DNA from 3 places in the Vibrio sp. 1401 genome. Region 2 is predicted to be linked to each of the others. Evidence: riboswitches for the same ligand, from Rfam matches in the RefSeq annotation. Region 2 holds a riboswitch; each other region holds the start of a gene.
What was found. A riboswitch is a leader RNA that binds a small molecule or an ion and turns the genes downstream of it on or off. The one in region 2 is predicted to bind thiamine pyrophosphate.
Positions count from the first base shown of each region.

Region 1: it holds a riboswitch for thiamine pyrophosphate, as region 2 does, so the genes downstream of both, thiB (thiamine ABC transporter substrate binding subunit) here and thiD (bifunctional hydroxymethylpyrimidine kinase/phosphomethylpyrimidine kinase) in region 2, are expected to answer to the same signal.
Region 3: it holds a riboswitch for thiamine pyrophosphate, as region 2 does, so the genes downstream of both, thiC (phosphomethylpyrimidine synthase ThiC) here and thiD (bifunctional hydroxymethylpyrimidine kinase/phosphomethylpyrimidine kinase) in region 2, are expected to answer to the same signal.

Region 1 covers NZ_JAWOWF010000018.1:73,657-83,846, forward strand. The annotation lists gene R7Z77_RS11525 (universal stress protein) at 1-279, shown strand, start outside; gene R7Z77_RS11530 (alkene reductase) at 343-1,419, opposite strand; partial or broken gene R7Z77_RS11535 (LysR family transcriptional regulator) at 1,512-2,458, shown strand; gene thiQ (thiamine ABC transporter ATP-binding protein) at 2,477-3,181, opposite strand; gene thiP (thiamine/thiamine pyrophosphate ABC transporter permease ThiP) at 3,181-4,767, opposite strand; gene thiB (thiamine ABC transporter substrate binding subunit) at 4,809-5,801, opposite strand; TPP riboswitch at 5,874-6,010, opposite strand; gene R7Z77_RS11555 (flavin prenyltransferase UbiX) at 6,048-6,686, opposite strand; gene mpl (UDP-N-acetylmuramate:L-alanyl-gamma-D-glutamyl-meso-diaminopimelate ligase) at 6,688-8,049, opposite strand; gene fbp (class 1 fructose-bisphosphatase) at 8,362-9,378, shown strand; gene ppa (inorganic diphosphatase) at 9,506-10,036, shown strand.
Region 2 covers NZ_JAWOWF010000051.1:1,888-12,077, forward strand. The annotation lists gene R7Z77_RS20180 (TldD/PmbA family protein) at 1-1,173, opposite strand, end outside; gene R7Z77_RS20185 (TldD/PmbA family protein) at 1,173-2,558, opposite strand; TPP riboswitch at 2,870-2,977, shown strand; gene thiD (bifunctional hydroxymethylpyrimidine kinase/phosphomethylpyrimidine kinase) at 3,075-3,932, shown strand; gene R7Z77_RS20195 (ABC transporter ATP-binding protein) at 3,922-4,677, shown strand; gene R7Z77_RS20200 (ABC transporter permease) at 4,670-5,470, shown strand; gene R7Z77_RS20205 (ABC transporter substrate-binding protein) at 5,518-6,468, shown strand; gene tenA (thiaminase II) at 6,523-7,191, shown strand; gene thiM (hydroxyethylthiazole kinase) at 7,204-7,995, shown strand; gene thiE (thiamine phosphate synthase) at 8,060-8,674, shown strand; gene R7Z77_RS20225 (phosphatase PAP2 family protein) at 8,885-9,610, shown strand; gene R7Z77_RS20230 (trimethylamine-N-oxide reductase 2) at 9,681-10,190, opposite strand, start outside.
Region 3 covers NZ_JAWOWF010000048.1:27,503-37,692, forward strand. The annotation lists gene R7Z77_RS19770 (aminopeptidase P family protein) at 61-1,851, shown strand; gene thiH (2-iminoacetate synthase ThiH) at 1,994-3,106, opposite strand; gene R7Z77_RS19780 (thiazole synthase) at 3,141-3,908, opposite strand; gene thiS (sulfur carrier protein ThiS) at 3,914-4,168, opposite strand; gene R7Z77_RS19790 (HesA/MoeB/ThiF family protein) at 4,207-4,980, opposite strand; gene R7Z77_RS19795 (thiamine phosphate synthase) at 4,967-6,382, opposite strand; gene thiC (phosphomethylpyrimidine synthase ThiC) at 6,382-8,322, opposite strand; TPP riboswitch at 8,486-8,584, opposite strand; gene crcB (fluoride efflux transporter CrcB) at 8,645-9,028, opposite strand; gene R7Z77_RS19810 (multicopper oxidase family protein) at 9,152-10,190, opposite strand, start outside.

The DNA of each region.
Region 1 (10,190 bases), on a different contig from region 2:
CCGAAAGATGCTGCAGCCAAAATGAAGCAAGACGTGAAGCAGCAACTAAAAGCTTTCGCTAATGAGCATATTGCTGAAGATGTGGTTTACCAAGTGCATGTTGCTGAAGGCAAGGCCTACGCGACCATTCTTGATTATGCAGAACGTTTAGGCGCTGATCTCATCATTATGCCAAGCCACAAGCGCTCTAAAATCAATAAAGTAATGCTTGGCTCTGTCGCGAGTAAGGTTGTGGAATATTCTCCAATCAATGTGATGGTCGTAAAACCGCAAGGCTAAGTAAATACAGAAACGAAAAAGGACGCTAACATTAGCGTCCTTTTTATATTAAACAAGTAAGGGTTATGCCATCACTGGGTAATCGGTATAACCTTCTGCTCCCCCCAAATAAAAGTGTTCTGGTTTCGCCTCATTAAGAGGTGCATTTTTCTTAAATCTCTCGACTAAATCTGGGTTTGCGATAAAGGGAACGCCAAATGCGACCACATCAACTTTGTTTTCTGCAATTGCTGTTGCCGCTTCTTGTGCACTGTAGCCCACGTTCGCCATTAAGTGACCTTTATAGTTTTCGCGTGCTGGCTTGAGAACATCTGCTTTTTGTACGCCTTTCAGATCCGCACGCATCACGTGCCAATAAGCAAGATCGAAAGAATTAAGTTGCTCTGCTAAGTAACGCACCAAGCCAACTGGATCATTGTCTTTCATGTCATTAAATCCATTTAGCGGAGATGTGCGCAGACCGACTCTTCCAGGTCCCCACACCTCAACGACTTCTTTCACTATCTCAAGTAAAAATCGAGCACGATTTTCAACCGAACCACCGTATTCATCGGTACGTAAATTTGAACCGTCACGAAGGAAGTTATCAATAAGATAACCATTGGCGCCATGTATCTCGACCCCATCAAAGCCTGCTTTCTTGGCGTTTTCTGCACCTTGTTTAAACGCCGCAACAATGGAAGCTATCTCATCCACTTCGAGTGCTCGTGGTACCGTATATGCTTGCTTACCCGAAGGGGTATGGACTAATTCATCACGAATGGCCAATGCGCTCGCCGCTACAGGTGTTTTTCCTTCATTCAGATCAGGATGACAAGCTCGTCCCGCATGCCAAATTTGCAGTACAATCTTACCGCCTCTCTCATGAACCGCATCCGTTACCTTTTTCCAAGCTGCGATTTGCTCTTCGCTGTAAATGCCCGGCTCTGCCATGAAAGCAGACGTACCTTCCATCACCATGGTGCATTCAGCAATGATAAGTCCGGCACTCGCACGTTGAGCGTAGTATTCAACCATAAGGTCATTAGGAATATGGTCCGCACCAGCACGAGCTCGCGTTAAAGGCGCCATAATGGCACGGTTATCTAATGCTAATTGACCGAGTTCGATAGGAGAAAATAAGTCTACAGCGTTGGACATGGTGTTTACCTCAAATGACAATAACTTGATGGCTAAGGATGAGGTGCCAGACTATAATCAGATTAATATTGAAACAATATGGATAATTGAAAGTGATTGTTCGCAATTTAGAAACAATTAACTTTAGAACGCTTTCTATCTTTGTCACAAGCTGTCGACTACTGAGCTTAACCAAGTGCGCGCTGGAGTTAAACCTACCAAAATCTACTGTTAGCAAAGCCATAACCAAACTCGAACAACACTTTGAAGCCAAACTGCTAGAGCGCACAACCCGAAAGTTAGTGATCACCGAAGCTGGCCAAATGGTTTTAGAGCGTGCTGCAAGCTTAGTTGAGGAATTCCACTCAATTGGCCATGACGTTCAGGAGATGGAACAACAGATCCAAGGCCGGCTGCGTATTTCCGCGCCACCAGCGTTGGATGCGTATATGGCGGAGCACATCTTTTTGCCATTTTTAAAACAATGGCCAAAAGTACAAATTGCGTTAGAAGCATCGAACGATTTTGTTGATCTGTTTTCACACGGCTTTGATATGGCAATTCGAGTCGGTCAGATAGTTGATGATCGATTAATCGCGAAAAAATTAGGCTATACCACTCGAGTCCTGGCTGCTAGCCTGAGTATTTAGCTGAGTTCGGCGTACCTGAAACGCCAGAAGACCTGACAAAACATAACTGTTTGAGGTATCAATATGTTTCAGAAATAGGACCTTGGACGCTGATCTCACACGATAATACCGTCAATGTTTCAATAACCAGTAACTTTTCAAGTACAACTGTAGAAGCAATATTAAAAGGCGCACTTAAAGGACTAGGCATCGCGAACTTACCTGTGCAGAACATGACGCAAGAGCTAGAAAGTGGCACCTTAGTCAGAGTGTTGCCGCAATGGCACACGGTACCAATGCCTATTTATTTAGTGTATCGTCCTGGAGCAAACCGCCCACGGCGCGTACAAGCAATGATTGACCATATCATGAGCTTAAGATCTCAATTTGAATTTGGCCCTAGGCATGGTTTGTGTTGCGGAGAAGCATAACCTAGCAACTATCGGGCACTAGCATGCGGCTCGGATAAATGCCGCAAGCTTCTCACTAGCATGCTGTTCACTCAATGCAGACATATCACCCGCGGCTTCCACTTTACCATCCGCCACAAACACAAAGTGGCTGGCAATCGCTTTGGCATCGCTTAAATGGTGCGTGACCATCAATACGGTTATTCCCCGCTCTGCTGCCAGTTTTTTTACCAAGCCTAGCATCTCTTCACGCAACACCGGATCAAGCGCCGAGAACGGCTCATCCAACAGCCACATGGGATGAGGCTGAACAAAACAACGCGCTAAGGCAACACGTTGACGCTGGCCACCAGAAAGATGCTCTGGCAAACGGTCGAGGTACTCTGCAACACCAACTTGCTGCGCGGCTTGTTCAATCTGACGATTTTGGTCCACCGTGAGCTTTAGCCCCGGGTGTAAGCCCAAACCGATATTGTCACGCACCGATAAGTGAGCAAACAAATTGTGCTCTTGGAACAACATAGAGAACGGACGCAGATAAGGCTCTTTACGCACAATGGACTCACCATCAACACAAATATCACCACGGTCAGGATGGATGAATCCTGCCACCAACGCCAGCAAGGTTGACTTCCCTGCCCCACTTGGTCCCATCAGCGATACAATCTGTCCTTGCTCAATCGTTAAGTCAAAACGAAACAGTTCACGTTGGTAGGTGTACTGCACATCATCCAACACTAACATTACGCTCTCTCCTTCGTTTTCAATACTTTCTCAATCAAGGCAAAACAGCCCACACTCAACAACAATAAGGTCACCGATACCACCGCAGCCGCGTCCATCTGATAGCTGCCAAGCAGCTGGAATAAATACAGAGGTAAAGTGCGGAACTCTTGTCCGCCAAACAACGCAATAGCACTTAAATCGCCAATCGCAAACATAAAGCTGATCGCAAACGCATGTGCAAACGGCTTGCGTAGCGCCTGCCACTCCACCACTTTAAACCGTTGCCAGCCACGCATGCCTAAGCTGGCACATACATACTGATACTGTTGTTCAATGTGCAGCATTGGCTGCGCTAGCGTTTTGATCACGTAAGGCAAAGCCATCAAACCGTTCACCAAAATCACGACAAAAAATGCCAAGCTAAAAACATCGGTAAATGCGCGCAGTAGTAAGAATAAACCGGTGCTAATCACCAGACCTGGAGTCACCAAAATAATGGTGCCGATTAACTCTATCTGATCGGCTCGCGTGTTTTTGTACTGCAACCGCCAACGGCGACTGGTCAATAGTATGGACACCCCTGCAGCGACCGCAAGCGCGCTAGCGACACAGGCGACTTTGAGAGAGTTCAATAGCGCAGACCAAAAACGCTCATCGGTTAATACTGTCCAAACTTGTTGGTTGATGCCACTCAGTAACACCATCAATAACGGCGGTATTACCAGTAAAAAGGCACCTATGATCCAAAAGCTATCCCAAGCTTTTGACCACCCATGATCCTTCGTTAAATATTGCTGTACCGATGTGCTTCCAGCACTGATAGAAACAGGCCTTGTTAACTTCTGCACTCCAATAGCAAGCAGTCCACATAACAGCATCTGCCACAGCGCCAATAACGCCCCAGCTTGTAAATCAAAATCAAACTTAATCGCTTGGTAAATGGCCAATTCAATGGTGGTGGATTTTGGCCCTCCCCCCAACGCCATTACAGTGGCAAAACTGGTAAAGCACAACATAAACACCAACCCACAAACGTGGGGAAGCTGCTGCCTTAAACGCGGCCATTCTACCCAGCGAAACTTATCCCAATGGCTCATCCCAAGATGCGCGCAAAGCTTATGCTGCTCGGCAGGAATAGACTCCAAGGCTTGCAGAAGCAATCGTGCCGCGTAAGGTAAATTAAAGAACACATGGGCGAGTAAAATGCCGTTCAAACCGTAAATAGAGAATGGCAGTTTAGTGTCGAAACTTTGCAACCACTGCGCCAACAAACCACTGTTGCCATAAATCGCTAACAGCCCAAAAACACCAACCAAAACCGGCAAAACCAGTGTCGATGCAAACAGCTTAAGCAGTAATGATTTACCAATAAATTGGCGACGCGAAAGTGCGTGCGCTACTGGAATGGCAAAGCCAACACTGAGCAATGTGGAAAGAAACGCTTGGTAGAAACTGAACTTGGTGACATGTTGATAGTACGGGTCGCCCCATACCACAGACACATCAAGTGAAGGGGCTTGAACAATCAAAGCACCTAGGGCAGAAATAACAAAGGTCGCGATGATCATCGCGACCCCTAAACCTATTTTTGGAACAGAATTCAAAGGTAAAACCTATCTCATTCAGATGAGGATGGAAACGTCAGCTAAAACGTCAATGCGCTTTGCCATTCGCGAATCCAAGACTTACGCATTTTTGCCACTTCATCAGCACTAAAGCTCAACGACTTGCTTGGAACACTCAAAGTTTCAAAACCTTTAGGTAACTCAACGTCAGTGACTGGGTACATCCAGTTACCCGTTGGCATCGCCGATTGGAACTCATCACTTAAAATGAAACTCATAAATTGATCAGCAAGTTCTGAATTTTTTGCCCCTTTCACTTTGGCGGCTACTTCAACTTGCATGTAGTGGCCTTCAGCAAAATTCGCCGTAGCAAACTTCGAATCGTTTTCCGCAATTAAGTGGTACGCAGGTGAAGTGGTGTAAGAAAGCACTAAATCGGACTCACCATTGAGGAACATAGAATACGCCTCAGACCAACCTTTCGTGACCGTTACGGTTTTGCTCGCTAGCTTCTGCCACGCTTGCGTCACATCGTCGCCATAAATAGATTTCATCCATAGCATTAAGCCTTGGCCCGGCGTTGAAGTCCGCGGATCTTGGTAAATCACTTTCAGATCGTCGCGCGTTTCCACCAGCTCTTTCATGCTTTTCGGCGGATTAGCCAGTTTCTCTTTGTTGTACACAAACGCGAAGTAGCCGTAATCGTACGGTACAAACGTCGTGTCACTCCAACCGTTTGGTAACACTGTGTTAGCCGTATCCACATTGTGCTCGGCAAGCAGATCGGTTTTCTTCGCTTCTGCCATCAGATTGTTATCCAAACCTAATACGATGTCCGCTTTGCTATTACCGCCTTCAAGACGAAGACGATTCAGAATCGACACGCCATCGTCTAACGCTACGAAGTTAACGTCACAGCCACATTTTGCTTCAAAAGCTTGCTCGATTTTAGGACCCGGCCCCCAATCTGCGGCAAAAGAGTCGTAGGTATAGATGGTTAATGTGTTTTCAGCGGCAAACGCTGAAGTAGAGGTGATTGCAGCTAAGGCAATCAGATTTAGAGTGGTTTTCACTGCTCGCTCTCCATGAGTATTTCAGAGAAATAAGTTGAGCGGCACAGGGTTTGAGGCGGCTATTAAGGATTTCCAATATCCAGACTCAATTCCTACGCCAGCATTATCTGGTTCAGGTAATACGGGTCCCTAGTAAAGCACTTAGGTCTCAGCGCCCAAATGCATTGATTGACTCAATGCAAAATGGGTTTGCTCCCCGATGAGTTGGATGGATTGTAAAGGTATTTGAGTGGTTACACAATCAGCTCACGAACGCTGGTCATAACCCCAACGAGGCACCAAACCTTGCTCAATACCTAAGTGGTCAAGAATTCTCGCCACCATAAAATCCACTAAGTCTTCAATACTCTTTGGCTGATGATAGAAGCCTGGAGCTGCTGGCATGATGGTGACGCCCATTTGCGACAGTTTGTGCATGTTCTCCAGATGTAGCGTTGAAAATGGTGTTTCGCGAACCACGAGCAACAGCTGCCCGCGCTCTTTCATTACCACATCAGCGGCCCGCTCGATCAAGTTATCTGACATACCATGCGCAATCGCTGCAACGCTTCCCGCAGAACATGGGCAAACCACCATTTGCTTTGGTGCAGCAGAACCAGACGCAACCGGTGAGAACCAATCGTCTTTACCGCAAACGGTGATGTTATTTCGATTGCAGTTCAGGTGCTCTACCAATGCTTGCTGCGCCGCTTCTGGGCCACTTGGTAGCTTAAGATTATGCTCGGTTGCCATCACAACACGAGCTGCCGAAGAAATCAGAACGTAGACATGATAATCCGCCGCAACCAAGCATTCTAAAAGACGAAGGCCGTAGGGAGCACCAGAAGCACCCGTTAATGCCAACGTGATGGCTTTTTTATGAGAGGGTTGTGTTTTGTTTTGCATATCAATCAGGCTTTTTGTTTAACTGCTCAAGAAGTTTTCCGTGAATACCACCAAAGCCACCGTTGCTCATGACTAGAATTTGGTCACCTGGTCGCGCACGTTCGACGATCTTGGCTACAAAGTTATCTATATCCGCATCGACAAACGCTGGCTGTGTGCATTGGTCGGCAATGTCTTGCACAGACCACTCGATATTATCTGGCTGGAACAAGAAGACTTCATCTGCACTGTGTAGTGACTCTGCAAGTGTGTTTTTGTGTACACCTCGCTTCATGGTGGCAGAACGCGGCTCCAACACAGCAAGGATGCGTTTTTCACCTACCTTGTTACGCAAACCACCGACAGTAAGTTCAATTGCCGTTGGGTGATGCGCAAAATCATCGTAAACCGTCACACCTTGTTCTTCACCTTTCAGCTCTAAACGGCGCTTGGTATTGATGAAACGCCCTAATGCCTGGCAAGCAAGATCCGGAGTGACTCCAACATGTCGTGCAGCAGCGATTGCCATCAGCGCATTATCCACATTGTGGTCACCCACCAAATTCCATTCGACGGTACCAACCTTCTCACCTTGCAACGCAACGTCAAATTTTGAGCCATCAAGCACTAATTTGTGCGCTTGCCAGTCACCATTCTCACCAGAGAACTGTTTTTCAGTCCAGCAACCACGCTCTAATACATCCGCTAACGCTTGATCTTTCCTCGGCGCTAAGATCAATCCATTGCCCGGTACAGTTCGCACTAAATGATGGAATTGGCGCTTGATCGCTTCTAGATCATCGAAGATGTCGGCATGATCAAACTCAAGATTGTTCATGATTAAAGTGCGAGGATGGTAATGCACAAACTTAGAACGCTTATCGAAAAAAGCACTGTCATATTCGTCCGCTTCAACGACAAAAAACATGCTTTCACCCAAACGAGCAGACACTCCGAAGTTACCGAGTACCCCACCGACTAAGAAACCCGGTTGATAACCACAATCTTCAAGTATCCAAGCAAGCATGCTCGACGTGGTCGTTTTCCCATGTGTACCCGATACCGCCAATACCCAACGATCATGCAGCAAAAACTCGTTGAGCCACTGCGGACCAGAGGTGTAGCGCATGTTAGTGTTGAGCACATGCTCGACACAAGGGTTGCCACGGCTCATCGCATTACCAATCACCACAAGATCTGGTTGAGGGTCGAGTTGAGACGGGTCAAAGCCTTCAATAATTTCAATACCTTGAGACTCAAGCAGTGTGCTCATTGGCGGATAAACGTTGGCATCAGAACCAGTGACTTTATGCCCTAATTGGCGCGCTAAAATCGCAGCGCCGCCCATAAATGTGCCACAGATACCCAAGATATGAATGTGCATAAACTAAACCTTGTAATGCGTTCTTTAATGCTTTCATTATCGCGATCACAACCAGAAAAGCGAGAGACTTTAGCCTTCTTCTTGCAGTCCCTTTCACAAATATGACAAGGTTGAACACAGACTGTACAACCTCTTGCTTACTGATGAAGCCCTCAAACAAGTCTACAAATAAATTGAGATCTCAAACAGTTACTTCATTACCATTAAAAAGATCTGCGACTTAAACTTACATCCAGCGCAAACGTTTAACATCCATAAAGAGATGCTCACTTGCGCACTACCCCCAATGAAATGAAAATGTAAGGATTAACCATGTCAGGACTGCGCACCCTAGGCGAGTTCATTGTCGAAAAACAAGCGGATTTCCCCCACGCTAGCGGTGATCTATCATCCCTTTTAGCCTCCATTCGTTTAGCTGCAAAAATCGTTAACCGCGAAATCAACGCAGCGGGTCTCGGTGATATCACTGGTGCTGTAGGCACGGAAAATGTCCAAGGTGAAGATCAGCAAAAGCTCGATGTTTACGCGAACGATAAGTTCAAAGCCGCGCTTGAAGCTCGTGATCAAGTGTGTGGCGTTGCCAGTGAAGAAGAAGACGAAGCAGTTGCGTTCAATAAAGAACTCAACCAAAACGCCAAATATGTAGTACTGATGGACCCACTTGATGGTTCTTCTAACATCGATGTGAACGTCTCTGTTGGTACTATCTTCTCGATTTACCGTCGTGTTTCTCCAATCGGTACTCCACCAACTGAAGAAGACTTCCTACAACCTGGTCACAAGCAAGTGGCTGCGGGCTACGTGATTTACGGCTCCTCCACCATGTTGGTATACACAACTGGTAACGGCGTAAACGGCTTTACTTACGACCCATCTATCGGCAGCTTCTGTCTTTCTCATGAAAACATGATGATTCCTGATGATGGTAAGATCTACTCCATCAACGAAGGTAATTACATTCGTTTCCCTCAAGGGGTGAAGAAGTACATCAAGTACTGCCAAGAAAACGTGCCAGAAGACGGTCGCCCATACACTTCTCGCTATATTGGCTCGCTGGTTGCTGATTTCCACCGCAACCTACTGAAAGGTGGTATCTACCTTTACCCAAGCACACAAAGCCACCCACAAGGCAAGCTACGCCTGCTTTACGAATGTAACCCTATGGCATTCCTCATTGAGCAAGCTGGCGGCATTGCATCGGACGGCGTGAATCGCATTATGGACATCAAGCCTACTGAGTTGCACCAGCGTGTACCTTTCTTTGTGGGTTCGAAGAACATGGTTCGCAAAGTTGAAGAGTTCCTTGAACTGCACCGCGACGAAAAATAATTTCAGACCTTTGTCCAACGCGGCAGGTGTTTACCTGCCGCGTTTTTGTCGCTAAAGTGAAACGCGAATTTATCATCAGATGAAGCCGCTTTTGTGTGACTCATCGTTAATGAAAAGGAATATTCTAATGAGCTTAAACCATGTACCAGCAGGCAAGTCGCTGCCTGAAGATATCTATGTCGTTATCGAAATTCCTGCAAATGCAGATCCAATCAAGTACGAAGTAGATAAAAACTCTGGTGCTGTATTTGTCGACCGTTTCATGTCTGCACCAATGTTCTACCCATGCAACTATGGCTACGTGAACAATACCCTGTCTCTTGATGGCGACCCAGTCGACGTATTGGTACCAACACCATACCCACTCATGCCAGGTTCAGTCATTCGCTGCCGTCCTGTTGGCGTTTTGAAGATGACAGATGAATCGGGTGAAGATGCAAAAGTGTTTGCGGTTCCCCACTCAAAAATCTCGAAAGAGTACGAGCACATCCAAGATGTGGACGATATCCCAGAACTACTGAAAGCGCAGATCACGCAATTCTTTGAGCGTTACAAAGAGCTTGAAGCAGGCAAATGGGTGAAAGTGGATGGTTGGGCAGATGTTGCTGCCGCTAAAGCTGAAATCCTAGAATCTTACGAGCGAGCTCAAAATAAATAAGCGCTCCTGATGCTAAAAAATTACAAAGGCTAACTCATACGAGCGGTCCTTGATAAGGGCCGTTTTTTAGATATGACGCCACCAGATGTTTCAGGAGCACTCTCATCCAGAATTACGGATACTTTTCAGGTGTTGGAACTGGCATCTTCAAGTT
Region 2 (10,190 bases):
CAAGAAGCCACTCGCACCAAATGAGAAATCACCACTCACTGCATCCGCACCAGAATGGACACCTTGAAGCTCGACTAACTCTAGGTACTCACCCGCTTTTACTTCTGACGCACTGCTGTTGCCTGTCGCAATCACTTTGTGATTCGCTGATACGTCTAGGCTCGATTTTGCACCGCGAGCGGCACTTGCTGTCGAGACTGCGCCCAAGTAACTTGCGGTCTGGCTGTTGTGTAGCAAGGTTTTCAACTCACCATTAGCAATCATGACATTATCTTGAGTAGCGAAGCCTTCACTATCAAAACTCGCGATTGCCATACCATTTGGCATGTAAGCCGTATCAGTAAAGGTAATTAAATCACTCGCAACACGTTGACCAAGCTTGTCACCCAGTGGCGTAATGCCTTTCATCGCGCTTACGCCAGAGAAAGCACTGCCGAAAGCACCGAATAAACTTGCTAGCGCATTGATGTGGAAGATAGCAGGGTAGTTACCCGTCGCAACCGGTGCGCCTTCAAGAAGATCGCGAGCAAGGTTGTAGCCACCCTCGATACAGTAAGCTGGATTCAACTCATCAAAACGGCGACCCAGTGACATTCTACCCGCCATTGACTGTTTGCCGTCTTTTTCAAACAAGGTATACGCGTAACAAGTGAACGAGCGCTCGAAGTGTTGACACAATGTGCCTTGAGTATTGGCAATGATCAGTTGTGTTTCGCCATCGCTGTAACCATTGTAAGGTGCGCTAGAGGCGTGAGGCAGAGCCACTACGCCTTGCTCAAGAGCGAGAGACAGTTCGATTTTTTCGTCAACAGAAGTTGTATCTTCTTGCGCAATCTCAGCAACATCAGTCGCGATTTGACTGTTCACGCAACTAATCGTCTGATGTTCATCTTGCTTGGAAAAGCGAGCGCTTTGCAGTGCGTTGGTCAGCATCAAATCCAAGCTTGGTTGCTCTAACGACTCAGAATAGCTTGTTGCAACACGCGCATCTTTCACAACACGAACACCCAGAACTTGGCTTGAGCTTACTTTGTACTCATCCAGCTTTCCTTGGTTCGCTTTCAAAGAAAAGCTACTGTTACGGTTTACAATGACGTCCGCTTCTGCACCTTGGCGTTTTGCTTCTGATAGGACGTAATCAACCGCATTAAGAAGTTGTTGTTCTTGGCTCATTAGTTACCGCCTCCTACCAGAATGTTATCTACTTTCAGCGTTGGCTGACCGACAGTTGTTGGTACTGAACCACTCACGGAACCACACATGCCCGGCGCAAGCGCCATGTCTTTGCCGACCATGCTGATTTCTTTCAACACTTTTGGACCCGTGCTGATCAGCGTTGCTGTTTTCAGAGGCTTGGTGATTTTGCCATTTTCAATGAGGTAGGCTTCACGAACAGCAAAGTTAAACTCCCCCGTACCCGGTTGAACAGAGCCACCGCCCATCTTCTTCGCATAGATACCACGTTCGATGCCTGCCAGCATGTCATTAAGTGAATGCTCGCCCTCTTCGATAAAGGTGTTACGCATGCGCGAGGTTGGTGCGAACTTGTAGTTTTGACGACGACCAGAACCCGTAGGCTCATAACCTGTCTTCATGCCACCCATTTTATCGACCATGAAGCTGGTTAGCTTACCGTCTTTGATCAGTTGAGTGCGCTGAGTCTTCATACCTTCATCATCAATGTGAATCGAGCCCCATTCGTTGGTCATGGTGCCATCATCGACTGCATTCACTGCGGTGTGAGCAACCATTTCGCCCATCTTGTCGTGGAAGACTGATGCTTTCTTCGCAACTGAAGTGGTTTCTAGCAAGTGACCACATGCTTCATGGAAGATAACGCCGCCAAAGCCGTTACCAATCACCACCGGCATTTCACCCGATGGACAAGCATCCGCGCCAAGTTTTACTAACGCTTGCTGCGCGATAGTTTGACCTAGCTCTTTGGCATCAAGCTGTTCACTGAATTCCCAACCAGCAAGAGCGCCAGGACCTTCCATACCAGAAGACTGCTCATTACCTTTTTGCGCGACAGTGTTACCAGCAACACGAATGTAGTGGCGAGTATCGTCAACGTGTAGACCTTCTGAGTTGAAGATAGACACTTGTTGCTCGCGCTGAAGAACGCTGCCAATAAACTGGCTGATATGCTCACTCTCAGCACGTGCGGCTTGGTCAACTTTCAATAGAAACGCGATTTTTGAATCTAGGTTAGCATCCTTACTTAGCGACATGCGGCAACCATGTTGGATTGGGTAGCGGTTCAAATTCAAAGAACCCGCTGACGCGATTTGCTCACGCTTGTCTTTTGCAGCAAGCAGCGAGGTTACGCGCTTTAGTTCGGCTTCATCTGTGCTGTTGGTGTAACCGTAAAGCACCTTATGACCGAAAAAAAGACGAATACCGATACCAAAATCGATACCCGAGTTAACCTTATCCACTTCACCAGATGAGATCTGGACAGTGTTGGTTTGGTGATGTTCAACGAATAGTTCAGCGAAATCAGCCCCCAAAAAGAGTGCATGATCGATCACTGACTTCGCTGTTACAGAATTAAGCATGAAGTCTCCTTGCTCGATGATCGTCTTAGCCTTCCTAATTAACTGTGAAAAAGTTCAACAAAGTTAAATTGGCAACACGTTAAATTTTAACAGTTTTTTAACCTTGTTTTGTGCTAATCCTTGCTTAACGAGACCACGATTATTTATTAAATATTTCAGGTTCTGCTCATTCACCAGAGCGTTGCACTAGTAAATTCCACACAGCAAACCATTTAGGTGCTTACTTTATCACTCACCTCGCATAATTGAATACTCATTATAATTACGCTCAAAAAACGTATCCCTTCCGCAATGGTCCTGCTATCATCCGAACGAAATAGTCGGGGGGCCACACGACAAGTGTTGGCTGAGATCGAAATTCGAGACCCGTTGAACCTGATTCAGTTAGCACTGACGTAGGGAACTATGCACACTTTGCCTTTCGTCGCCCCTCTTAGGTAAGCGATAGCGATCGAAAAATCGATCTATCTGCAACGGTCAAAGTCAGTTCCTATACGTCTTGTAGTAGGAGCGACCATGACGCAGCAATCACAACCTCATTCACATCACACGCCAGCCTTGCCTACCCCTATCGTATTGACCATCGCGGGCTCAGACAGTGGTGGCGGTGCAGGTATTCAAGCCGACATCAAAGCGATGTCCGCAACCGGCAGTTTTGCTTGCTCGGTAATCACGGCGATTACTTCGCAAAATACCCAAGGCGTTTCTGCGATTTTCCCCATTCCTCTCGACCATGTAGAGAGCCAACTTGATGCAGTATTTACCGACCTCAACATCGTTGCAGTCAAAGTGGGCATGCTGGCCGATTCCAACATCATCAAAGTCGTTGCAGACAAAATTAAGCAATACCAGCCAAAACACCTCGTGATTGACCCTGTAATGGTGGCCACTAGCGGTGATCTATTACTGGAACAGTCGGCAATCAGCACTTTAAAAGAAGAATTGATTCCGCTCGCAGACATCATTACCCCTAACCTACCCGAAGGCGCAGCATTGACGGGTAAGCCAATGCCTCAATCAGAATCTGAAATGAACGATATGATTACCGACCTTCGTGCGCTTGGCGCCAAAGCTATTCTGCTCAAAGGCGGTCACCTTGAAGAAAATGAAAACAGCAACGATCTGCTTATCATGCAAGACAGTGCCGAGTTAATCAGCGCTAAACGCTTTCCAACCAAAAACACTCATGGCACAGGCTGCACGCTGTCTTCTGCTATCGCGTCTTATCTTGGCCAAGGCAACAACCTACACAAAGCGGTGCACCTGGGTAAGCAGTACATCAGCCAAGCTATCGCACACGCTGATGAATTGGATGTAGGTAAAGGCCATGGCCCTGTGAACCACTTTTTTGCGGGTCATACTTATGTTCGCTAACGCGATTGGCATTCAGCTTTCCGATGCTAGTCTGCGATACAAAGATAGCCAAACACCGACTTTAGCAGGAATGAACATGACCATTCCCGTCGGTAAATGGACGGTATTACTCGGACGAAGTGGCTGCGGGAAAACCACAATATTGCGTTACTTAGCTGGCCTGCTGGATGACCAAGTTGACTGGCATGGCGAACTCATCACAACGGATGGCGCTGCACTGCATGACCGTATCGCTTACATGGCTCAGCAGGATTTATTGCTACCGTGGTTGAATGTGTTAGACAACGTCTGCCTCAGTTCTCGATTTTCTCAAGAGCAAGCACCAGAGAAAAATAGACAACGTGCACTGATTTTACTAAGCCAAGTGGGACTCGCCGATTACGCGGATGCTAAGCCAGCTCAGCTCTCTGGCGGCATGAGACAACGTGTTGCCCTTGCTCGCACTCTGATGCAAGACAAGCCTCTAGTTCTGATGGATGAGCCTTTCTCTGCACTGGACGCGGTTACTCGTCATAAGTTGCAAACCTTGTCTGCCGAATTGCTGAAAGATAAGACGGTTGTTCTGATTACCCACGACCCACAAGAAGCGGTGCGATTAGCTCACCAACTCTATGTGTTGCAAGGCACACCTGCGCAAGCTCAGCACTTGGTCGTTCCAGACTCCAAGCCGCCCCGAGTTCTCGATGGAGAGTGCGCCGCGCTTCAACAAGCGATTTTGGATCAATTGGAGAAAGACTATGAGTGATATGACTCAGTACAACTCCGTTTCGGCACGTATTAGTAAAAAAGAACGCGTGACCCATCCGGCTCTGCGCTTAGTTATCAGCACAGCGGTGATCTTGGGATTGTGGCAGTTGGTCGTGGTGATATTCGACATGCCAAGCTTCATCTTACCTTCACCAATTGAAGTGCTGGATAGATTGGTCACTCGTTACGATGTCCTGCTCAAACATACTTGGGTTACCGCGCAAGAGATCTTATTTGGCTTGGCGCTTGGATTATCGATGGGTTTGCTGTTCGCATTGCAAATGCTGATGTTCGAGCCGCTGAAGCGTTGGTTATTGCCTATTCTGATTGCTAGCCAAGCGATCCCTGTGTTCGCCATCGCGCCAGTGCTCATGCTTTGGCTGGGTTACGGCATTGCATCAAAAGTAGTCATGGCGGCGATCATCATCTTTTTCCCCGTCACGACATGTTGCTATGACGGCTTGCGCAATACGCCAACAGGTTACCTCGACCTTGCCAAGACCATGGGCGCGTTTAAATGGCAGCTACTTCGTCATATTCAATTGCCAGCCGCACTACCAACTTTAGCCTCAGGTATTCGTGTTGCCGTCGTTATTGCGCCAATTGGAGCAGTGGTCGGTGAGTGGGTAGGTTCAAGCGAAGGCTTGGGTTATCTGATGCTCCAAGCCAACGCTCGCATGATCATTGACGAGATGTTTGCGGCGCTGTTTATCCTCGCCGTACTGTCTATCTCACTCTACTTCATCACCGATAAGTTATTGAAAAAAGCCATCCCTTGGGAAAGCAAATAATTACAGAAAATAACCAAAGAAAATTGGGAAAGAAAAGGAAGAACCCCGTGAATAAAAACAAACTTATGAGCGCTGCTGCTCTACTCGCTTCAGTGGTATCAACCAACGTTCTTGCCGCTGAAAAAGAGATGACACTGATGTTGGATTGGTTCGTCAATCCAAACCATGGTCCTATCGTGATTGCCAAAGAGCGTGGTTACTTCAAAGAGCAAGGTTTGAAGGTCAACATTCAGGAGCCGGCAGATCCAAGCACGCCACCTAAGTTGGTCGCGGCGGGTAAAGTCGACATGGCGATTTCTTACCAACCAAGCCTAACCATCGATGTCGCGGCTGGTTTGCCACTAATCCGCTCTGCGACTTTGATTGCTACGCCACTCAACACGTTGATGGTGTTGGACAACGGTAAGAATGAAAACCTTGGCGACTTAAAAGGCAAGAAGATCGGTATTGCGATCGCAGGCAACGAAGAAGCGACAATCGGCACCATGCTAGCGCAAGAAAACGTGAAGTTTTCTGACGTACAAATCATCAACGTAGGTTGGGCGCTGTCTTCGTCTCTTGCGTCTGGCAAGGTGGATGCGATTTGGGGCGGTCTACGTAACTTCGAAACCAACCAACTGGCACTAGAAGGTTATAAAGCTAAGGCCTTCTTCCCTGAAGAACACGGCGTGCCAGCGTATGACGAGTTAGTCTTCGTAGCCAATGCAAAAAACTACGACAAAGAAGCCATCAAGGCATTCAACAAAGCACTAGAGCAAGCGACCACTTACATCGTTAACCATCCAAAAGAATCTTGGAAAGAGTTTGTGGCTTATTCACCAGACACCCTCAACAACGAGCTTAACCAGCGCGCTTGGAATGACACACTAACTCGTTTCGCTCTTCGTCCATCTGCAGTAGATCTGAAACGCTACGATGATTATGCCGAGTTCATGTATTCACAAAACATCATCGAAACACTGCCAAAAGCGAAAGATTACGTACCGAGCTTTGACTAATTCTACTGGCCTTAGGATCTAAGCCTAGGGTCTTTTGATAACGAGATACCCATAATGAAATACCAAGATTTGATCGACGCTTGCCACCAAGATTGGCAAGAATACACTGAGCATGCTTTCGTGCAGCAATTGGCGCAAGGCACTCTGGCTCAGCCTTGTTTTCTACATTACCTAAAACAGGATTTTCTTTTCCTAAAACAGTACGCACGAGCTTACGCATTAGCGATCTACAAAGCGCGTACTTTGGATGACATGCGCCGTGCCCTACCAAGCGTACATGCATTGCTAGATTCTGAAATCGCCCACCACGTGACTTACTGTGAGCAATGGGGACTGACGGAATCCAACTTAGAAAACGAGCCAGAAGATTTCGGCACAGTAGCTTACACCCGTTATGTATTGGATGCTGGCATGACGGGCGATCTTGTTGATCTATACGCGGCACTAGCGCCATGCTCTATCGGTTATGCCGTTATCGGTAAGATGCTGATTGAAGATGAAAAGACAGTAATCGAAGGCAATCCATACGCAAGTTGGATTAATCTCTACGGTGGTGAGGAGTTCCAATCTGGTGTCGCAAAAGGTGCAGAACACTTTAACCAGTTATTGGCGGAAATCGACATCAATAGCCAGCGTGGTCAAAACCTGATTCAGGTATTCAAAACTGCAACGCGTATGGAAGTAGCATTCTGGCAACAAGGTCTGAATGCTCAGCAAGATTAATCGGAGAGTCTCATGTTAATTGAACAAATCACCCAAGCATTAACCGCAGTACGCCAGCAAAAGCCATTAGTCGTCAACATCACTAACTACGTGGTGATGAACAACACGGCAAACGCGCTATTGGCTATCGGCGCTTCTCCAATCATGGCGCACTCCAAGCAGGAAATGGCAGAGATGATGTCGTTCGCGGGCTCACTGGTTATCAACATTGGTACCTTAGACAGCGTTTGGACACCTCGTATGAGCTATGCCGTAGAGCAAGCCAATGCCAATGGTAAAATCGTTATACTCGACCCAGTCGGTTGCGGAGCAAGCTCACTACGTACAGAGACATCACGTGAAATCGCACGCCTTGCAAACAAGCTGATCATTCGTGGTAACGCCTCAGAAATCATTGCACTCGCTGGCGAGCAAGCACAAAGCAAAGGCGTCGATGCACTAGACAGCAGCGACGCAGCACTTGGCGCAGCAAACTTCTTAGTCGCAGAGTATGGTGCGAGCGTAGTGATTTCTGGCGAGACTGATTACATCGTCACGAAGGAACAAACCGTGCAACTGAACAATGGTCACGAGATAATGCCATACGTAACCGGAATGGGTTGTACACTAACGGCTCTAACAGGCGCTTTTGCTGCTGTTGGTGATGATACCGGCCTTGCTGCAGCGGCGGTACTGGGCGTTGTTGGCGAGATTGCAGCGGAACAAGCTCGCGGCCCAGGTAGCCTACAAATGAACCTGCTGGATGAGCTTTACCAGCTGGATGAAGAAACGCTGGCAAAACGCCTAAAACTGCAAGTGAGCTAAGCTTTTCTCTCTTTTAACACTAGCCTCTCAATCCTCTTTCAATGAGAGGCTTAAAGGAAACCCAATGAACGCCTATCGTTTATATTTGGTCACCGATGACCAACAAGATTTAGCCACACTAAAGCGTGTTGTGAGAAAAGCCGTGGAAGGTGGCGTGACTATGGTACAAGTTCGCGAAAAACACGGCGATGTGCGTGCGTTTATCGAACGTGCTCAAGCCGTCAAAGGCATCCTTAAAGATACCGATGTGCCTTTGATCATCAATGACCGCGTAGATGTCGCACTGGCTGTTGATGCTGATGGGGTTCACCTCGGGCAATCAGACATGCCAGCAAATATCGCTCGTGAGTTGATTGGACCAAACAAAATCCTCGGCTTATCCATCGAAAATGAAGAGCAGCTTGCAGAAGCGGACTCTCTTCCGATTGATTACATCGGCTTGAGCGCAATCTTCGCGACGCCGACCAAAACCAACACCAAGAAGTTCTGGGGTATTGATGGCTTGAAGATGGCGTTAGAGACGACTTCACTGCCGATTGTTGCCATTGGCGGCATTAACGAAAGTAACATTCCGCAACTCAGCGCCACTGGTGTTCATGGCTTAGCTTTGGTTTCAGCGATTTGCCACGCAGAAGATCCAAAAGCCGCATCGGAATATTTATTAGGGTTGATGAGCTAACCTTGCTCACGCCTGAACAAAGCGCTTATGGATGAGCGCGTTTGCCTTTCAGTACTTTCAACAACCTCTCCTTTCACAACGAAGAGCTGCAATGTCACTTTCACGCTCGAATTGACAGAGCGTTGATAAGTTTTTCACGCCAGATAACGTAAGATAAGCCCCTTATTTTCACGTGGTTGAATAACCCTCAATAAAAACAAAACGCTCTCAATGAAAACCAAAAAATATGGATTGATGATGCTCGCCTTGTTTGTTCTTGGCATCATCCCAATGTCGCTGTTTGGCTCTTATCACAATCTCACTTCACAGGTGCCGGAAAGTCTGGGTATTACTTTTACTTTGCTCACAGATTCTGCTGGTAGCAAAGGCTTTTTAATTACGTTAACACTGCTACTGCTTTCTTTATTTCGCTTTAAACCAAGTCGCATTGAGTGGATACAAAAACTCTCAATGTTAGGGTTGTTACTGGTGATTGGTTTTGCCAGCAAAACGGGGCTAAAACTGATGACAGAAAGCCCGCGTCCCTACACGGAATTGCTCGCAGCAGAACAATTGATTGAGCACCCAGACGCGTTTTATCAGTTGGATACAAAGCAGCAAGCCAACGTAATTAACCAGATTTCTGAACACGTCAGTGATTGGCGAACGCGCCATTGGCAAGGCGAGAAAGACTATTCTTTCCCATCCGGCCATACGATTTTCGTTTCGATTTGTTTGGCTTTCTTTGGCGGGTTGTTCTTACAGAACAAGTGCTATATCTCTGCACTGTCATTATGGATGTGGGGAATGAGCGTCGCATATAGCCGCTTATGGCTGGGGATGCATCGCCCTGAAGATTTAATAGGCTCAGTCTTGTTTGTCGCGATTGTATTTACTTTACTCCCGACATTTCAAATTAAGAAACAGATGCCATTTGTTTCTCTCGCTTCGCGCTAATGTGAACGATTACTAGATAAAAAAGAAGCCAGCGATTCGCTGGCTTCTTGCTTTAAAACGCTACTTTTTTCTAACCATTTCTTGGTGGTTCAAACGCTGTTAGTTCTAACTCTGGGCCAGTGTATTTTTCAATACGAACCAGTGCCGAGTTCGCCGCACAGCCGTTTGCAAGTCGAGAGGTCGGAATATCCAACGTTAACACGTTACAACCGCCGTTCTTACAAATGCCGGTTTTCGGATCCAGATCCGGCCAGCCGCCTTCATGAATACACACTGAACCTTGCTTGATTCGGTCAGTCACTTCTGCACCAACCAATACTTGGCCACGGTTGTTAAACGCACGAACTAAATCGCCCGTTTTAATACCACGCGCTTTCGCATCTTCAGGGTGAATCCAAATAGGTTCACGGTTTGCAATTGCGTACTCTTCGCGAATCTTCGCGTAGTTAAACTGGCTGTGTAGACGATGCGCTGCGTGCGCGGTCATTAGCTGCAACTCGCCGTCTTTTGCATTGCCAGTGTACTCGGTTGGTGCCATCCACGTTGGGTGTGGAGGACAGTCTTCCAACTGATAACCTTC
Region 3 (10,190 bases), on a different contig from region 2:
AGATGGAAACAGCTCCCACACCTGAGCATGAAGGAGCGGTAATTTGAAGGAATAACACAGATGCACAACGATACCCAAAGCCGCGTGAATGCAATTCGCGAATGGCTAGCACAACATAATATTGATGCCCTACTTGTCCCTCATGAAGACGAGTACTTGGGTGAATACGTACCAGCGCACAACGAGCGTTTACATTGGCTAACTGGCTTTACTGGTTCTGCTGGTGCTGCGGTAATCACCAAAGACAAAGCCGCTATCTTTGTTGATGGTCGCTACACAGTACAAGTAACAAAGCAGGTTCCTGCTGATCTATTCGAATACCGTCACTTGATTGAAGAGCCTGCACTAGATTGGATTAAAGACCATCTTGCAAATGGCGCGTCTGTGGCAATCGACCCTCGCATGCACAACGCTGCTTGGCTAGACATGGCACAAGCAAAACTTGCTGGCGCACTTGAGCTTAAGATTCTCGATAGCAACCCAATTGATGAACTGTGGCACGACCGCCCTGCTCCTGTGGTTTCTGATGTTCGCCTAATGGCAACAGAAGCAGTTGGTCAGTCAAGTGAAAGCAAACGCCAAGAAATCGCAGAGCTCGTGAAAAAAACCGGTGCAGACAGCGCAGTGATCACAGCACTTGATTCTATCTGTTGGTTGCTCAACGTTCGTGGTCTAGATGTCTCACGTCTACCAGTTCTGCTTTCTCACGCGATTCTGCACTCAGACTCAAGCGTGGAATACTTCCTAGATCCTGCTCGCCTACCTGCTGAGTTTGACGCTCATGTTGGTGCCGGCGTGACGGTTCATCACCCAGAAGCATTGCAAGCACGACTAGAAAACCTAACTGGCAAGAATGTACTGGTTGACCCTGCGACAAGTAACGCGTGGTTTAAATTGGTTCTACAAAACGCTGGCGTATCTGTGGTGAGTAAAGCTGATCCATGCCTAATGCCAAAAGCAGCAAAGAACGCAGTTGAAATCGCAGGCATGAAAGCATGTCATATCCGCGATGGCGTAGCGATGAGTAAGTTCCTTTCTTGGTTAGATGCTGAAGTCGTTGCGGGTAACCTGCATGATGAAGCGACGCTGGCAGACAAACTGGAAGCGTTCCGTAGCGAAGACCCGACACTTATGGATCTTAGCTTCGATACTATCTCGGCAGCAGGTGGCAACGCGGCGATGTGTCACTACAACCACGAGAACCAACCTGAACCTGGCAAGCTAGAACTGAACACGCTTTACCTAGTGGATTCAGGCGGTCAGTACCTAGATGGCACGACAGACATCACGCGTACAATTGCGATTGGTCAGCCTTCACAAGAGATGATTAAACAATTCACTCTCGCGCTAAAAGGTCACATCGGTGTTGCACGTGCACGTTTCCCGAAAGGCACACGTGGTTACCAAATCGATACGCTAGCTCGTCAGCACCTATGGGCGGAAGGCTACGATTACGACCACGGTACTGGTCACGGTGTTGGTCACTTCCTAAGTGTTCATGAAGGTCCGGCGAGCATTTCTAAGAAGCAAATCGACGTGCCTCTAACAGAAGGTATGGTGCTATCCAACGAGCCAGGTTACTACCGTGCGGATGCGTTTGGTATCCGTATCGAGAACCTAGAGCTTGTTGTTGAAACCCCAACTAACGGTGACTTCCCTGTTTTGTCATTTGAGTCGCTAACACGCTGTCCAATCGACAAGCGTAATATCAACGTTGATATGCTAACTCGTCCAGAGCTTGCTTGGTTGAATGATTACCATCAGAAGGTATGGGATGAGATCAGCCCACTTGTTGAGGGTGATGTGAAAGAGTGGCTTCGTCAAGCAACGCTACCAGTAGCACACAGCTAGAAGCTAGAAGCTAGAAGCTAGAAGCTAGAAGCTAGAAGCTAGAAGCTAGAAAAAAGTAGAGGGTTGATGTTTTGCATCAACCCTCTTTTTTTGCCTATGTTTCACGTGAAACATAACGATGACCAGTGGCTTTCTTTGCTACTTAACCAGAATACGCCGAGTGCCAATCTCGCCATACAGGGTCAAACCCTTTGGCTCGAATCATATCTTCCACAGAACCTGCGCTTCGCTCATCACTGATCTCAAACTGCTCGAGTTCAACATCATCCATCGCATAACCACCCGGCTGAGTTTTCGATGCAGCAGACATACTGGTAATGCCTAAAGGCAATGCGTTATCTCTAAACTTCGGTGACTCACGAGTCGATAATGACAACTCCACTTCTGGATTCAACAAACGATAAGCGCAAATCAGCTGAACAAGTTGCTTATCCGTCATGACTGATTTGGGTTGGAGCGCACCCTCACAAGGACGCAAACGCGGGAAAGAAATCGAGTAACGAGTCTGCCAATACGTGCGCTCAAGATAGTCCAAGTGCGCTGCCACATAAAAACAGTCGGTACGCCACTCTTCCAACCCTATTAAAGCACCAATACCGATCTTATCGATGCCCGCCTTTGCAAGACGATCGGGTGTATCCAATCGGTATTCGAAATCCATCTTGTTGCCACGCAAATGGTGCTCGGCGTAAGTCGAAGGATGATACGTTTCTTGATAGACCATCACCGCATCCAAACCCAATGTCTTGAGCTCAGCGTATTCGTCTTGATCAAGTGGCTGTACTTCCATCGCCAAATAGTTAAAGCGCTTCTTAATCATAGGCACCATTTCGCGGAAGTATTTCATACCCACTTTAGTTTCGTGCTCGCCAGTCACCAGCAATACGCTATCAAACTTCATGCGTTTAATGGCTTCAACTTCTGCAGCCACTTCGTCCCTATTCAAAGTACGACGCTTGATTCTGTTCTCCATAGAAAAGCCACAATAAGTACAAGCATTGGCGCACAAGTTAGAAAGGTACAGTGGAATGTAAAGCGACATGGTATTACCAAAACGCTTGCGAGTTGCCGAGTATGACAGCTGCGCCATTTGCTCTAAGTACGCTTCAGCCGCTGGTGAAATTAGCGCTTTAAAGTCTTCCAAATCACGCTTGGGTTTATTCAATGCTCGCTCGACATCTTGTGCCGTTTTCGCGTAGATCGACATCGAGATGTCATCCCAATTAAGCTGCTTAAATTGTTCAACGAAGCTCATGTTTTCCTCGCTTAATAGCTAAACCAATCTAGGACTAAAGCTCATCTAGGAATGACGTCAGTGGACTCGACGCAACCGCATGAGAAACCTTACCGGCAAGTCCAGCTTCATAAGCCATACGCCCGGACTCTACTGCCAACTTAAATGCCTTCGCCATCGCAACGGGATCGCTCGAAGCTGCAATCGCTGTATTGACGAGCACGGCATCCGCGCCCATTTCCATCGCACGCGCGGCATGTGAAGGAGCACCAATACCCGCATCAACAACGACAGGAACATTAGCTTGGTCGATGATGATCTCTAGGAAATCGTGAGAAACTATCCCTTTGTTAGAACCGATCGGCGCACCTAATGGCATGACTGCAGCACAGCCTACTTCTTCCAATCGTTTACACAGAACCGGGTCAGCATGACAATAAGGAAGGACAATGAAGCCTTCACGAACCAGCTGTTCAGCAGCTGCAAGTGTTTCAATTGGATCGGGCATCAAGTACTTCGGGTCTGGATGAATTTCTAGTTTTAACCAGTTAGTACCCAACGCTTCTCTCGCCAATTGTGCTGCAAACACAGCATCTTTAGCATTCTTTGCACCTGAGGTGTTCGGCAATAAGTTCACACCCGCTTGTACTAACGGTAGCAAAATATCGTCTTGTTGGTCGTTCACATCCACACGCTTCAACGCCATGGTCGCAAGTTGAGAACCCGATACTTGAATCGCTTCTGCCATTAATCGGCTGTTGGCAAACTTCCCTGTTCCCGTGAACAGTCTTGATTCGAATTGTTTATCACCAATTTTAAGCATCGACTTTAACCCCCTGCGATCGCTTGAAACAAAGAGATGCTATCTCCCTGTGAAAGAACTGTGCTAGCCCACTCACTGCACGGCACAACATTGTTATTAATTGCAAAAACACAGCCAATTTCAGGCAGCGCAAATTGACTAATGATTTGCTGTAGATTCGACTCACTGGCAACTTGATGTGACTGGTCATTGATGACAATAGTGATCACATCTAAGTCAGCAGCGGTCATTTGTGTTGTTTGTTGTTCTGATAACGTCATTGCTTCCAACTCTCTTAATTCTGCCTATTACTCGTAAGCTAAATCTGAGCACACACTTGGCACTGTTTGTCTTTGCTTATCGCCATGGTTTGCCATTGCAGTTTCAACCCATCAAACAGATGCAACTTGGCAGCCTCGACATGAAACTTTCCCGTCGCCAGTTTTTGAATTGCCGCTATCGCTTGGTAGTTGCCAAGTGTGCCCACCACCGGACCGACGACACCACTCTCACTGCACTTTTGCGTTTGCGGTAATTCGTCGAACGGATACAAACAGCGGTAACAGGCTGTACTCTCTGCTTCTTGTTCAATCTGCGTTTGATAATCAAAGACAGCGAATTGCCCTTGCCAACCAATTGCCGCCGCCGAGATGAGCGGCGTATTTTGCTCGAAACAAACTTGGTTAATGAGCTGACGCGTTGGCATGTTATCGGTGCAGTCGAGCACCACATCCGCTAGTATCACCTCAAGCTGAAGCTGTGCTTTGTCTAATCGCTTATTGAGGGCACGAATTTGAACCATAGAATTAAGGTCAGTCAGTTGCTTTACAGTCGCTTTTGTTTTCGCAACTTGTAGGTCTTGTTCACGATAAATGATCTGACGTTGTAGGTTACTGCTATCAACTTCATCGTCATCGACCACTACCAATTTACCAACACCCGCTGATGCCAAGTACAAACTCGCTGCGCTCCCTAACCCACCACAACCGATGATCAGCACATGCGATTTGCTCAAACGCTTTTGCCCAATTTCGGCAATTTCAGGCAGAGCGACTTGGCGCTGATAGCGAAGGAACTGCTTATCCGTGAGCATGCTCGCCTCTCTTGGTATCCGCCAACTCACTATTCTGATCAGTGAACGTTAGCTGTCTTTCCTTCATCAGTTGTGCGAAGAACTCGATGACCGATTGAGGTGATTCTGCCAACGTAATAGCACGCACTACTGCTAAGCTAGAAACACCTGTTTGCCAAACTTGGTCAGCATTAGATTGGTCAATGCCACCAATCGCGACCGTCGGAAAGCCAAGCACATAGTCACTACCTGCTTTGTCTTTTGCGGGACGGAAAACCAACTCTGTGTTTCCGTAAGGAATGCTATCAATCAGCTTTTGATAAAGAGACAAGCGCACCAAACCTTGTGGTTTCGATGGCATCTGTTTTGTGGTGGTTGGGAAAATATGCCCTAGCGCGATGTAACTAGGATGAATTTGTACGATGCGCAGTAGCTCATAATAACCATGAGTAGAAAGACCAAGACAAATGCCGGCTTTAGTTAGCTGAGCCAAATTCGATTCTTCTATGTCTTCTTGTCCTAGGTGAACACCATAAGCGCCATGCTTGATTGCCAACTGCCAATAGTCATTGATGAACACTTGTGCTTGATACTGACGACCTAGCTCAATTGCTCGAATGATCTGTTGTTCTAAATCGGCTTGTTGTGGGTTCTTTATTCGCAGTTGAATAGTGTTGATGCCTAGTGGCAGTAGACGCTCAATCCAAGCAACATCATCAACGACTGGATAGAGCCCTAGACTTTGCTTAGTTAGAGTTGGAAAGCTAACGCTCTCACCTTGTGCAGACCAACCAACTTGAATACCTAGTCGGTTATCCTCCAGTACAGGTGTGGGGAAATCATCAAATTGGTCAGCCCACTGAGTAGGTCGTCCCTCATCAAGGTTGTCACTCAACAGTGTTTCACGTGAAACATTCGCTTGTTGAGTTAGCATTCCTCGAGCAAGTGTTAACGCATCTTCGATAGGAAAATCGAGTACTGTCAGCGTTACTGTCCAAGCAAGGTGATGTTCGGGATCGAACATTGCGTTGAGTTTGGACTTAACAGAAAGCGCTCTCACTTCGTCGTTGATTGGGTGACGCCAGATATCAAGCTGAAGCACTTTCTCCTTTTCATCGGAAACCTGCGTATCAGCAATGCCAATATAAATCGCTTTCGACGGTTGCTTAGCACACGCTTCTACCGACAAAGCAGAACGGTAATAGAGAGTAAATGAACACTCAGGCTCAAAGTTATGTCCACCAATAAGGTCAGTCGTTATATGTGTAATCTGTTGGTCGCGAACAAGCTGAATAGATTGAGTTGGGCTCACACCCAACTCAATGTCTTCGATGCTAAAACCCTGTTCTTTCGCCAACAACAAACATTGCTGAACTAAACCTGTCAGTTCAATCAATGATGACGGAATAAGGATTTTGCTCATTAGTCACTTACCTCGGCATGTGCTGCTGGGTGGTATAGCTCGGAGCCTGACTCTCTAAATTCTTGCGATTTCTGACGCATCCCCTCAAGAGGATCATCCAGCATTTTGATCGAGATAGCTTGGTCCGCAGCAACTTGCTCAGTGTCTTTCGCATATTCTCGAACCTCTTGCGAAATCTTCATCGAGCAGAACTTTGGTCCGCACATCGAACAGAAGTGAGCGACTTTTCCAGACTCTTGAGGCAAGGTTTCATCATGGAAAGCACGCGCGGTATCTGGGTCGAGCGACAAGTTGAATTGGTCTTCCCAACGGAACTCGAAGCGAGCTTTAGAAAGCGCGTTATCACGAACTTGTGCACCAGGGTGTCCCTTCGCTAAATCAGCGGCGTGCGCAGCAAGCTTGTAAGTGATCATGCCTACTTTCACGTCTTCTTTGTTTGGTAAACCGAGGTGCTCTTTCGGAGTTACGTAGCAAAGCATTGCACAGCCATACCAACCAATCATGGCAGCGCCGATGCCTGAAGTAATATGGTCGTAACCAGGAGCGACGTCTGTCGTCAATGGACCAAGGGTATAGAAAGGAGCCTCATGACAGTGCTCTAACTGCTCTTCCATGTTCTCTTTGATCATATGCATTGGAACATGACCAGGACCTTCGATAATTACTTGTACGTCGTATTCCCACGCAATCTTGGTTAACTCACCAAGGGTACGAAGCTCTGCAAATTGCGCTTCGTCGTTAGCATCGGCCACCGAGCCAGGACGCAGACCATCACCGAGAGAAAGTGCCACATCATACTTAGCACAGATTTCACAGATCTCTCGGAAGTGGGTATATAAGAAGCTTTCTTGGTGATGCGCTAAACACCATTTCGCAATGATAGAACCACCACGAGAGACGATACCAGTAACGCGTTTTGCAGTCATTGGCACATAACGAAGTAGTAAACCGGCATGGATAGTAAAGTAGTCAACGCCCTGCTCTGCTTGCTCAATCAGGGTATCGCGCATCACTTCCCAGTTAAGGTTTTCAGCAACACCATTCACTTTCTCAAGCGCTTGGTACATTGGCACGGTACCGATCGGAACCGGACTGTTACGTAGAATCCACTCGCGAGTTTCGTGGATGTTACGTCCAGTAGAAAGATCCATTACGGTATCTCCACCCCAACGCGTTGCCCATACTAACTTTTCTACTTCTTCCTCAATCGAAGAAGTGACCGATGAGTTACCGATGTTGGCGTTCACTTTGACCAAAAAGTTACGTCCAATGATCATTGGTTCGGATTCTGGGTGGTTAATATTTGAAGGGATAATAGCGCGACCTTCGGCGACTTCTTTACGCACGAATTCGGCGGTAATATCTTTTGGTAGGTTCGCTCCGAAGCTTTGACCCGGATGCTGTTGATTCAGCACTTCATCGCGATACTTGGCACGCCCCATGTTTTCACGCAGCGCGATATATTCCATTTCTGGGGTAATAATACCTTTGCGAGCATAGTGCAATTGAGTCACACAATGGCCATCTTTGGCACGTCGAATACGTGGTAGATTACCGTAACGAAGACCGTCTAGTGTTTCGTCTTCTAAGCGTTCTTTGGTGTACACCGAGCTTACTTCATCAAGTAGCTCAGTATCGGCGCGCTCTTCAATCCACCCTTCTCTCAGCTTAGGTAAGCCGTTATAGAGGTCTATGGTGTGCTCTGGATCTGTGTATACACCCGACGTATCGTAAACGCGTACTGGCTCATTAGGTTCGAATATAGGCGCTTCTTTTGTGCCTCCAATAAGGCTATCAGCGAGTGATATTTCACGCATTGGCACACGAATATCTGGACGTGAGCCTTCTACGTAGACTTTGCTTGAATTGGGGTACGGTTGTACCGAGAGTGTATCAATGAACTGTTTTGCTTCCAGTCTCGCTTGTTTGCGACTCGACATAGCATTTTTCCTTGCTTTGTTATACTAGATAAAAAGTAATTGGATAAAAATGCTTGGCGGATAGATGCGACAAGAGGAGTCAAATTAAGGCTAGTTAAAGCTTACGATATTTGCCTGTAACAACATTCGACTTTTGATAGATCAACCAGAAAGAACTCCGGTGTGAATATCTTCTCTTGTTCCCTTCGCAGATTCTAATCTGATCAGGTTCAACGGATCCCGAATTAACGGTCTCAGCCTTATGGCACTCCGACAAGTGATGTCAGTATATAAAAACGGCTTGGTGAAACCAAGCCGACCTGTTCAATTTTTAACTACTTTGCTAGCTGCGCATCAATAATTGAAAGCCTATCCACGCCGCTGAAATACTTAACACGACATTCAACAATACGTTCAACCCCATCTTAAAGAAAGCGCCCTGCTGCATAAGCAAAACATTATCCATCGAGAAGGTGGAAAACGTCGTTAGTGCGCCTAAAAAACCCAAGCCAATCACTTGTCGCCAAGGTTCCGTTGCCAAAAGTTCATTATCGAAAGCTGCTATCAATAAGCCCATCATAAATGAGCCAACAACGTTAACGGTTAACGTACCATATGGAAAACCACGCCCCAATAAAATGACACAAAGTTCAGAAATTAAGTAACGAGAACATGCACCAAATGCACCACCCAATGCAATAAAACCCAAAACGGATAGTTGTCCCATAATTCCCCCAGAAAAGTTAATGGAGACATTGTAATCAAATTTACGGCAATAGTGATTATACAATCTTAGAATTCAGCAAATTATAGCGCTTAAAACTTATCAAGATTTAAAAAGTTACAGGAGTCACTTTACTTCAATATAACCCATCAACCCCGTCTTCATGTGTTCGATCACATGACAATGGTACATCCAACGTCCAGGGTTATCTGCAACAAATGCCGCTTTCGCACTGCCGTTTTTTCCAAGCAAGACCGTATCGGTATGAAACGGTTCGTCGAGTTTTTTTCCATCTAACTCAAGAACCGTAAATGTGTGTCCATGAAGGTGAATAGGATGATGATATTGGGTGACGTTCTTTAGGTTGAAGATATAGGTTTTTCCCATCTCCAATGTTGAAAGGGGCGCTGGAATATTATCTTTGCTCATTCCCTCCCAAGCCCGTTTGTTCATCAGCCAGAATTTAGGTATCGCTTTGCCCGATTTATCAGCAGGAGTGATCGCCCCCTCCCACTCAAACACATAATCGATTTGCTCTGCATTTTTCAAATCGAGAGCTGGCACAGGGTTGAGAGGTAATAAAGGCAGTTTCTGGTTGTTCGACAGGTCAGACTCAACAACGTCAAACTCGCACAAAAGGAATGGGAAGCGTCCTTTCATTTGACGCACATAAACACGTTTTCCAGCCTTTGGAGCAATCAATCCGATATCTAACCTCATTCCCGGACCAATTTTGTGCTGAGTGAGCTTATAAGGCGTTTTAACAGGGTTACCATCAATAGCAATAACCCAAGCCTCTGCGCCTTCTATAGCGATCGGGTAAGTAATGGTGTTATCGACATTAGCAATTCTTAATCGTGTGGTAGCATTCTGCTTCAGCGTATAAACAGGTTCATGCACACCATTGACGCTACTCCACTCTCCGGGAGTCCCCATACGAGCGCTCAAGCGCGGCACCATAAGGTTCTTCCACTGACCTTGTTTGTCTAAGTGCCAATGCTTGAGGACGACTTCATGCTCTTCATCAAACTGAACAGGCTCTGCCTCTTCAACGACAATTAGCCCGACTAAGCCCTTACCAAGCTGCTTCACACTATTCATATGTGGGTGATACCAAAATGTGCCCGCATCTGGTGGTGTAAATTCATAAACGAATGTTTCACCT